2 regions of the Pseudomonas sp. COR18 genome follow, and region 1 is predicted to be linked to the other one. Evidence: predicted binding sites of a transcription regulator. Region 1 holds the regulator's gene; the other holds the start of a gene.
The links. The regulator sigma-54, encoded in region 1, starts transcription at its own class of promoters, with help from an activator protein. The targets are predictions, from matches to a motif close to ANTGGCATNNANNTTGCTNT.

Region 1 (5,442 bases):
AACTGATAGAGGTTGAGATTGGTGGTGTTGACCTTGAGGTCCGCCAGGTCGGCAATCGGCCCCAGCAGGTTGCTCTCGTCGCGGATGGCTTCGGCCAGCGAGCGGTTGGCGCTGCTCAGGGGGTGGCGTCGACGGGTCTCGGAGAAACGCTTGAGCAGGGTTTCCTCATCGGCATCCAGGTACAGCACGTCGCACTGGATATGTCGGCCGCGGACTTCGTCCAGCAGTTCGGGGAAACGTGACAGGTGGCTGGGCAGGTTGCGCGCGTCGATGGACACGGCGACCAGCGGTTGCGCCAGCTCGGTATGGATCAACGCCCGTTCGGCCAGTTCCGGCAGCAACCCGGCCGGCAGGTTGTCGATGCAGTAATAGCCGCTGTCCTCGAGTACGTCGAGGGCGGTGCTTTTACCTGAGCCGGAGCGGCCGCTGACGATGATCAAGCGCATGGTTACTGACCGTTCTGCACGTCCAGGACAACCTGATACAGGGCTTCATTGCTTGGTGCGCTACGCAGGCGGTCGCGCACCTCCTTGCGGTCCAGCATGCTGGCAATCTGCCGGAGCAGTTCCAGGTGCGCATCGGTGGCAGCCTGCGGGACCAGCAGCACGAACAGCAGGTCGACCGGGGCGCCGTCGATGGCGTCGAAATCGATAGGGGCGTCCAGGTGCATCAGGGCACTGATGGGCGCTTCGCAGCCCTTGAGCCGGCAGTGGGGGATGGCGATGCCATTGCCAAAGCCGGTGGAGCCGAGTTTTTCACGGGCGATCAGGCTCTCGTAGACATCCTGCATCTCCAGATCGGGCACTTCGCGGCTGATCAGGTTGGCAATTTGTTCGAGTGCACGCTTTTTACTGCCGCCCGGCACGTTCACCAGGGAACGGCCGGGGGTCAGGATATTTTCAAGTCGAATCATGGGAGGATGTTAACGACCCGTACCTTGGAGCAGGTGCAGGTTCTTTTCCTTGTGCTTTTTCAGTTGGCGGTCGAGCTTGTCGGTCAGCAGGTCGATTGCTGCATACATGTCGTCATGTTCTGCATTGGCAACCACCTCGCCGCCGTGGATATGCAAAGTGGCCTCGATTTTCTGCTTCAGTTTCTCGACGGCCATTGTCACCTGTACGTTGGTGATCTTGTCGAAGTGGCGTTCCAATCGGTCGAGTTTTTCACCGATATAGACACGCAGTGGTTCGGTCACTTCCAGTTGGTGTCCACTGATGTTGACTTGCATACAGCTTCTCCTTCGTTGCCAGTGCATAAAGCGGCAAGCCTGATGGCTTGCCACTGGAACGCTGTGGCACGCCCGGCGGTTACATCAACCGCTTCCGTTCGCTGGAAGGCGCGATTCCGAGGGACTCGCGGTACTTGGCGACGGTACGACGGGCGACCTGAATGCCTTGTGCCTCCAGTAAACCAGCGATCTTGCTGTCACTCAACGGCTTTTTCTGATTTTCCGCCGCCACCAGTTTCTTGATGATTGCGCGGATCGCCGTGGACGAGCATTCGCCGCCTTCGGAAGTGCTGACGTGGCTGGAGAAAAAGTATTTCAGTTCGTAGATACCGCGGGGGGTATGCATGAATTTCTGGGTGGTGACCCGGGAAATGGTCGACTCGTGCATGCCCACCGCTTCGGCGATGTCGTGCAGCACCAGCGGCTTCATCGCCTCGTCGCCGTACTCCAGGAAACCGCGCTGATGCTCGACGATCTGGGTGGCGACCTTCATCAGTGTCTCGTTGCGGCTCTGCAGGCTCTTGATGAACCAGCGCGCCTCCTGCAACTGGTTGCGCATGAAGGTGTTGTCGGCACTGGTGTCGGCACGGCGGACGAAGCCGGCATACTGCGGGTTGACCCGCAGGCGTGGCACCGATTCCTGGTTCAGTTCCACCAGCCAGCGTTCGTTGTCCTTGCGCACGATCACGTCGGGGACCACGTACTCGGCTTCGGTCGACTCGATCTGCGAGCCGGGGCGCGGGTTGAGGCTCTGTACCAGTTCGATGACCTGGCGCAGTTCGTCTTCCTTGAGTTTCATGCGCCGCATCAGCTGACTGTAGTCGCGGCTGCCCAGCAGGTCGATGAAATCGGTGACCAGGCGCTTGGCCTCGTTCAGCCAGGGGGTCTTGGCCGGCAGCTGGCGCAGTTGCAGCAGCAGGCATTCGCCGAGGTTGCGCGCGCCGATGCCGGCGGGCTCGAACTGCTGGATGCGATGCAGGACGGCCTCGATCTCGTCGAGTTCGATGTCCAGCTCCGGGTCGAACGCTTCGAGAATCTCTTCGAGGGTCTCGTCCAGGTAGCCCTGGTTGTTGATGCAGTCGATCAGGGTCACGGCGATCAGGCGATCGGTGTCGGACATCGGAGCCAGGTTCAGTTGCCACAGCAGGTGGCTTTGCAGGCTTTCGCCGGCCGAGGTGCGGGTGGTGAAGTCCCACTCGTCGTCATCGTTGCCGGGCAGGCTGCTGGCGCTGGTCTGGTAGACGTCCTCCCAGGCGGTGTCGACCGGGAGTTCGTTGGGAATGCGTTCGCTCCACTCGCCTTCGTCGATGTTGTCGACGGTGGGGGCGGTTTCCTGCTGGTAGGAGGTTTCCGGGATTTCGGGCGTGGTGTTCTGCTCGGCCTTGTCGGCCATTGGATCGCTGTTATCGAAGTCGTCGCCTTCTTCCTGGCGTTCGAGCATCGGATTGGATTCCAGGGCTTCCTGGATTTCCTGCTGAAGATCCAGGGTCGACAATTGGAGCAGGCGGATGGCCTGTTGCAGCTGCGGCGTCATCGTCAGCTGCTGGCCCATTTTAAGGACTAGCGATGGTTTCATGGCAGGGGCTTAACACCTTATTTGCCGGCGCGCATGCGCCATCCACTACAGGGCGCCGGAGCGCCAAACATAAGCAAATTATATGCCCGAAACCGGAGTGTTTGCCTAGAGCGCTGTAACAATAAAAAGCCGGAAAAAGCGGTGGTTCTTATCGAAAACTCATGCGCTCAGGCGGGTATTGGGTTCCCCGATGCTTACAGGCGGAACTCGTGGCCCAGATAGACTTCCTTGACCAGTTCGTTGGCCAGGATGGTTTGCGAATCGCCTTCGGCGATCAGTTGTCCATCGTTGACGATATAGGCGGTCTCACAGATATCCAGGGTCTCGCGGACGTTGTGGTCGGTGATCAGTACACCGATGCCCTTGGCCTTGAGGTGATGGATGATCTGCTTGATGTCGCCCACGGAAATCGGGTCGACACCGGCGAACGGTTCGTCCAGCAGGATGAACTTCGGCGCGGTGGCCAGGGCACGGGCGATTTCCACGCGGCGTCGTTCACCACCGGACAGGCTCATGCCGAGGTTGTCACGGATGTGGCTGATATGGAATTCCTGCAGCAGGCTTTCCAGCTCCTTGCGACGGGCGGCCTTGTCGAGGTCCTTGCGGGTCTCGAGGATCGCCATGATGTTGTCGGCCACCGACAGCTTGCGGAAAATCGAGGCTTCCTGGGGCAGATAGCCGATCCCGGCGCGGGCGCGGCCGTGCATCGGCTGGTGGCTGACGTCCTGGTCGTCGATCAGCACGCGACCCTGGTCGGCCTGGACCAGGCCGACGATCATGTAGAAACAGGTGGTCTTGCCAGCACCGTTGGGGCCGAGCAGGCCGACGATCTGTCCGCTTTCGATCGACAGGCTGACGTCACGCACGACCTGGCGACTTTTATAGGCCTTGGCCAGATGCTGGGCTTTCAGAATTGCCATTACTGGGCCTTGTGCTCGTCAGTTTTCTTTTTCGGCTGGATAACCATGTCGATGCGCTGGCGCGGCGTGGTGATCGGGCTGCCGTTGGCGCGACCGGCGGTTGCCACCTGTTTCACCGTGTCGTAGACGATCTTCTCGCCTTCGGTGGTGTTGCCTTCGTTGACCACCTTGGCCTGGTCGATCAGGACGATGCGGTTCTGCTGGGCATGGTACTGGATGGTCTTGCCGTAGCCGCGGACCGGCTGCGGGTCGGTGGCTTTCTGCTTCTGCTCGAAGTAGGCCAGGTTGCCCACGGAGGTCACCACGTCGATGGCGCCGTCCTTGGTCCGGGTGAGCGTCACGGTGTTGCCCTTAACGATCATCGAACCCTGAGTGATGATGACGTCGCCCTTGTAGGTGGCGATGCCCTGCTTGTCATCCAGTTGAGCGTCGTCAGCTTGAATGCGGATGGGCTGCTCGCTGTCGTTCGGCAGAGCCCAGGCGCTCACGCTTCCCAGTGCTGCGCCCAGGCTGAGCAAAATAGGGAGGGTTTTAACGAGACTCATACTGTCCTCTTACGTTCGATAGCAGGTGCATCCTGCTTTCTTCCAGATAGGCTTTCATGCCCTTGCCCGTGGTCACGCCGTTGGGGCCGTCGATTCTAACGGCTTGCTCGGTCTGCGCATATTGCTTCTGTGGGAATACTGTCATCCGGGTCGTGGTAATGATGACATGGCGCTGTTTTTCGTCGGTGCGCGCGACCCGCACCGAGTCGATCAGCTCGACCTCGGTGCCGTCCGGGTTGACCTCGGCGCGTTCGCTCTGGACGTGCCAGGGGAACGCGGTGCCGCGGTAGACCTGCAGGTCCGGCTTGGTCACCAGGGTGACGTCGGAAACCTTGAGATGCTCGACCTTGTCACCGGTCATGTCGTACTGCACCTTGCCGTCGGGCATGTACTGGACGCTATGGGCATTGATCGCATAGTAGTCGATGGCATTGTTGTCCACCGGTGCGGCCGTCTGTTCCAGGAAGCGTTCCGGGCTGATGTTCCAGTAGCCAACGGCCGCGAACAGGGCGGCAATGACTCCGAACAGCAGAATGTTGCGAATCTTCTTGTTCAGCATAAAAGGCTCTACAGGTAGGCGGCGTGGGCCGCTTCAAGGCTGTCCTGGGCGCGCAGGATCAGCTCGCAGAATTCGCGCGCGGCGCCCTCGCCGCCACGTGCCTGGGTCACGCCGTGGGCGTGTTCGCGCACGAAGCTCGCGGCATTGGCCACGGCCATGCCCAGGCCGACGCGGCGGATCACCGGCAGGTCAGGCAGGTCGTCGCCCAGATAGGCGACCTGTTCATAGTCTAGGCCGAGTTGGGCGAGCAGGGCGTCAAGCACCACCAGCTTGTCTTCGCGGCCCTGGAACACATGGGGGATGCCCAGGTTCCTGGCGCGTCGCTCGACCAGCACGGTCTTGCGGCCGCTGATGATAGCGGTTTGCACGCCAGCCGCCATCAGCATCTTGATACCCTGGCCGTCCAGGGTGCTGAACGACTTGAACTCGCTGCCATCCTCGAGGAAGTACAGGCGACCGTCGGTAAGGACGCCGTCGACGTCGAATACCGCCAGCTTGATGTTCTTGCCGCGTTGCAGCAGATCAGTGCTCATTTACATTACTCCGGCGCGCAGCAGGTCGTGCATGTTCAAGGCGCCGACCGGGCGATCCTCGTCATCGACCACCACCAGGGC
Region 2 (5,442 bases), 2.1 Mb from region 1:
AGTTTGCGTGCCAGGCGCTGGGCGATGATCAGGCTGACCGAGGTGGCGATGTTGAACCCGGGGATACCCATGTTCTGCAGGCGGGTCAGGGTTTCCGCGGCGCTGTTGGTGTGCAGGGTCGACAGCACCATGTGGCCGGTCTGGGCCGCCTTGATCGCGATTTCGGCGGTTTCCAGGTCACGGATCTCGCCGACCATGATCACGTCCGGGTCCTGGCGCAGGAACGAGCGCAGGGCCTGGGCGAAGTCCAGGCCCTGTTTCGGGTTGACGTTGACCTGGTTGATGCCTTCCATGTTGATCTCCACCGGGTCTTCGGCAGTGGAAATGTTGATATCCACGGTGTTGAGGATATTCAGGCCAGTATAGAGCGAGACGGTCTTGCCCGAGCCGGTGGGGCCGGTGACCAGGATCATGCCCTGCGGTTGCTTGAGGGCCGTCATGTACAGGTCTTTCTGATCCGGTTCGTAGCCCAGGGCATCGATGCCCATCTGGGCGCTGGACGGATCGAGGATCCGCATGACGATCTTCTCGCCCCACAGGGTCGGCAGGGTGTTGACCCGGAAATCGATGGCCTTGGTCTTCGAGATGCGCATCTTGATCCGGCCGTCCTGGGGTTTGCGACGCTCGGAGATATCCAGGTTGGCCATGACCTTCAGGCGCGCGGCGATCCGCCCGGCCAGGTGAATCGGCGGCCGGGCGACTTCCCGGAGCATGCCGTCGGTGCGCAGGCGCACGCGGTAGACCTTTTCGTAGGGTTCGAAGTGCAGGTCCGAAGAGCCACCCTTGATCGCATCCAGCAACATCTTGTTGACGAAGCGCACCACCGGGGCGTCGTCGGCATCCTGGCCGGCGATCGGGTCGTTCTTCTTGTCATCGATCGACTCGATGTCCAGGCCATCGAGGTCGACATCGGCCATGTCTTCGAGACCGGTGGCCCCGCTGTCGAAAAACTTGTCGATGGCGTCGGTGAGCTTGTCGTCCTCCACCAGGATCGCCTCGGTATTGAGGCCGGTGCTGAACTGGATATCGGTGATCGCCTGGTGGTTGCTCGGGTCGGAGATGCCGACGAACAGCTTGTTGCCGCGCCGCCATAGCGGCAGGACATGGTGCTGGCGGATCAGCTTCTCGCTGACCAGGCCCTTGGGCTGGCTTTCCTTGTCGAGGCCGTTCAGGTCGAGCAGGGCGACGCCGAAGTGCTCGGAGGCAATCTCCGCTACCTCGCGGCTTTTCACCAGCTTGTTCTGCACCAGGTAGCTGACCAGGGACATCCGATTGCGTTGGGCTTGCTGATACGCCTGCTGAGCGTTCTTGTCGGTAATCAGCTCGGCCGCCACCAATTGCTTGGCCAGGCCGGAGAGGGCGATATCGTTCATGTAGGTACCAGACACGGACATTGCGAGTTTTATAGCGTAGTCGGGCTGTGGTGCCAAATCGGGGATGGGGAGGTGACAAAAAATGTCAGGTTTTGTTGTTCTGAAGCAGTCTTTGCAAGTGGTAAGGGTTCAACCACTGGCGTGCGGCAGTCTCATAAGGCATGGCACGGCGCGTGCTTTGACGTACACGAGCCATACGGCCTTTTCACGTCTGGAGACGAAATATGAATGCTCAAAAGGGTTTCACCTTGATCGAACTGATGATCGTCGTGGCGATCATCGGCATTTTGGCGGCGATCGCGTTGCCTGCGTATAACAGCTATACGCAGAAGGCCCGCTTTGCCGAAGTGAATACTATGGCTGACGCCTATAAGACGGCCGTGGCTGTCTGCATTAATGATCTAGGTACCAAAACCAACTGTACGGCAGGCTCCAATGGTATCCCTGCCATTCCTGCTGCCACTCCTAACTTCGCGTCTGGTTCTGTGACTGACGGCACAATCAGTTTGACGGGGACTACTGCTGCGGGTGGCTGGACAACTATCCTCGCACCTACTCTCAACGCTGGTAATATCACTTGGGCTCAGACTGGTACCTGTGCCGCGGCTAACACCTGTAAATGATATTGAATACCTACGGGGCCTAATAATCCAACGTAGTGAAATGAAACTGGTACTCCCGTTAAAGAGTACCAGTTTCATGAGCGCTAAGCGTTTGAACGGCTAAATAATTAGGAACGCTATGGTGTCGCGTCGATTGTTTTTTTTGTTGCTTGTCGTTTTTTCTGCTGGCCTGTTGCTGATACTTTGCTTTCCTTTCTTGAATAATCCCTTGGTTTTTGATGATGAGGCCTTTTTCGGGGAAGGTACCCCTAGTTCCATGCTATCCATGGGCTTTAGCCTTGCTCCACGGTTATGGGTGTACCATTCCATGGCCGCCAGCTTCGTCTATCTCAGTGACAGGATCATCTGGTTGCGAGTGGAGAATCTGATTCTCCATGGCTGCACGGCCTTAGTGGTTTTCGGATTTATTCGTCAGCTTCTCAACAGCCTGGAGAGACGAGCCTCTTTTTTTCTGAGTACAGATACCGCGGCCTTCATTGTCGCTTTTCTATTCGCCGTACATCCGTTGGCCATCCAGACTCAGGGTTACTTGGTCCAGCGCACTATAGTATGTGCCACTCTTTTTGGCCTGCTGGGGCTATGGGCGTTCTGGCAGGGGCTGTGTGGAAAGCGCTGGGCGCTTTGGGTGTCCTGCCTGTGCATTTTGCTTTCGCTGTATGCCAAGGAGCATGCCGTGATGTTGCCGGCATTGTGTTTCCTGTTATGGATATTGCACCGCCGTAGCCGACTCTCCGTTTCGTTCGGTACCAAGGAAATTTTTGCAGTGCTGGCGGTACAGGGCATTTTTGCCCTATCAGTTGTATTTTGGGCCAAGGGGTTGATCGGTAATACCTATGAGCTCAAGAGTGGGGAGGTGCTCAGTGATGAAGCATTCCAGCCGAATGGCTCGCTGTATGTGTTGAGCGTGCTGAACCAGACGGGCCTGTTCTTCAAATACCTCTCGGTCCTGATCTTGCCCCAAGGCAAAACGATGGGGCTTGATCTTCGTGTGCCCTTTCCTCTGGGGTACGGTGTCTGGTGGGCCTGGGCCGGTCTCGTGGCCTTTGTTGCCTATGGTCTGGCAGCCTTCACATTGCTGTTGCGTGGGGCTCGTAACGGTCTCCTGGGTTTTGCGTTGCTGTTCCCGTGGGTGATGTTCGCGACGGAACTGGCTGCAGTCCGTTTGCAGGAGCCTTTCGTGCTGTATCGCAGTTATCTGTGGATGCCGGGATTGTTCATTGCCCTAGCATTGGCGCTGCTGCGGCTCAAGAGAATTTATCTGGTTACCCTGGTTCCCTTTTTTGCACTTTACCTGCTTGGGCTTTCCTATGATCGGCTGATGACCCTGTCTACCCCTGTGCTCGTGTGGGATGAAGCCGTTCAATATTATGAGGCGCAGGACGACAAACAAGGTCTTTTTGGTGGCTACCGGGTTTATTACAATCTTGGGGTGACATACCTGGATGCTGGCTTTGTTGATTTGGCGTTGAAAAATATCGACAAGGCGATAACACTTAAACCCAAGTATGAGTATGCCTATTATCAGCGCGGAAAAATTTATCTAATACGTGGAGAGGCAGAAGCGGCCAAGTTGGAGTTTGAACACGCTATAAGCCTCAGCCCTGACTATGCAAGGCCTTATGTCGGCATGGCTGATGCCCTGAAGAGCTTGGGGCAGTTGGACGAGTCGCAGCGTTACCTTGAATTGGGATGCGACAAAGGCAGCCCATTGGCCTGCGCCCGAGCTTATCCCAAGGCCCCGTTGATGCTGGCTCCAAAAGCCTGATCCTATTGCTGGTTGCCTGAAACAGATATTTCGAGGACGTGATGGACAGTGCCTGGAGTGGGCGGGCAAAGGCCTGGTTGCTATTCACGCTGCTTATGGCGGCCGTTATGGTTCTGGGGCATGGCCTGGGGGGCATATCGTTCAGCGTCTCGGACAGGTTGTCATTGCCAGTACCGCGCTTGTTTTCCTTCTGTGTTGTCGTAAATCATCGGCACCACCCAGTCTGGTTGATCAGCCTGCGGTTCTGACCTGTGGGTTGATCTTGCTGGCGGGTATAGTCTCTTCCCTAGGCGCACGTCAGCCGGCGTGGGCCCTTACGGAAGTTGCACTGATTACGGCATGCTGTCTTTGCGCCACAGTCTTTGCCCACGCACGACGTTCAAACGGGTTGTCTCTTGACCGAGTGTTGATCCTGTTTATCGTTTGGATCTGTGCGTTCAAGAGCTTCGATTTTCTGGCAGTGATGTTTCGCTCGTTCTCCGGCGGCATGGCTGTGCTGGACACAGACGTATTTCTGAGTGGTTTTTCCAACAAGCGTTTCTACGGTCAATTCCAGACATTCACCTTGCCGCTGTTAACCCTCCCGTTGCTATGGGTTACGAGCAAACGGTCCAGCCAAATCTGCACGTTCTCCCTCTTGAGCCTCTGGTGGCTTATCGCGATAACCGGGGGTACACGTGGCACCTGGCTTGGAATGGGGGTAGCCGCCGGCGTGTTGTTTGTCATCGGCCACTCCGGCAAGCGCTGGATTACCTGGCAGCTCTCTGCGGCCGCAGTTGGTATAACGCTTTACTGGCTTCTGTTCAGCGTTCTCACCAGTTATCTCGGTATAGGCGTCAGTAACTTCGCCGGCGACCGTCTGACCACCTCGCTCTCGGCCCGTGACGTGATCTGGCAACAGGCCTGGGACATGATCCGCGAACGCCCCTGGCTCGGCTTCGGCCCCATGCACTTCGCCGATATCCACAACCCCATCGCCGCGCACCCGCACCAGGCCATCCTGCAATGGGCCTGTGAGTGGGGCATCCCCTCCACACTGCTGGTGATGTGGCTGGTCGGCCGCGGACTCTGGGCCACCTTCCGCCTGGTCCGCGAACGCGCCGATTCCAACGACCCGGTCGACCTGCTGCGTGTCTGCCTGTTCGCCAGTCTTATCGGTGCCCTGACCCAATCGATGGTCGATGGCGTGATCGTCATGCCGTACTCCCAGTTGTGGTTGTCCCTGGTGGTCGGCTGGCTGATGGGCATTCACGTCTGGAAAGGTCAGCCCGCCAAACCGAACGTCTTCATTCACTGGTCATGGATGGGCATCAGCACGGCCGCCGTGCTGTTCCTGGTCTTCATCGTGATTCGCGACCTGCCGCATCAGGACGCGCGCAACAAGCTCTATCAACAGCAATACGGCGGACACTTCCAGCCACGTTTCTGGGCCCAGGGCGTGATCGCGATCAAGCCCGATTAGCTTGCTCCGTTCGTCGCCCGATGCTAGCGTTAGCGCCACGCCGGTGTAGCTCAGTCGGTAGAGCAGCGCACTCGTAACGCGAAGGTCGCAGGTTCGATTCCTGTCTCCGGCACCAGAGACCAGTTTCCAGAAGTCTATGACTGTCTACGAAACGCCCCGCAAAGCCCGCCTAGCGCGGGCTTTGTTGTTTCTGCCTGTCTCGTTTTGTCTCTGGGCATC

Region 2: the regulator sigma-54 is predicted to act here: its motif matches at 1,534-1,553, upstream of ACM62G_RS07440 (pilin).

What each region holds. Positions count from the first base shown of each region.
Region 1 is NZ_CP183808.1:3,682,685-3,688,126, forward strand. It holds gene rapZ (RNase adapter RapZ) at 1-446, opposite strand, end outside; gene ptsN (PTS IIA-like nitrogen regulatory protein PtsN) at 449-913, opposite strand; gene hpf (ribosome hibernation-promoting factor, HPF/YfiA family) at 923-1,228, opposite strand; gene ACM62G_RS17010 (RNA polymerase factor sigma-54) at 1,308-2,804, opposite strand; gene lptB (LPS export ABC transporter ATP-binding protein) at 2,999-3,724, opposite strand; gene lptA (lipopolysaccharide transport periplasmic protein LptA) at 3,724-4,269, opposite strand; gene lptC (LPS export ABC transporter periplasmic protein LptC) at 4,256-4,828, opposite strand; gene ACM62G_RS17030 (KdsC family phosphatase) at 4,837-5,361, opposite strand; gene ACM62G_RS17035 (KpsF/GutQ family sugar-phosphate isomerase) at 5,362-5,442, opposite strand, start outside.
Region 2 is NZ_CP183808.1:1,608,475-1,613,916, reverse strand. It holds gene pilB (type IV-A pilus assembly ATPase PilB) at 1-1,373, opposite strand, end outside; gene ACM62G_RS07440 (pilin) at 1,598-1,996, shown strand; gene ACM62G_RS07435 (hypothetical protein) at 2,118-3,761, shown strand; gene ACM62G_RS07430 (O-antigen ligase family protein) at 4,165-5,223, shown strand; tRNA gene ACM62G_RS07425 (tRNA-Thr) at 5,263-5,338, shown strand.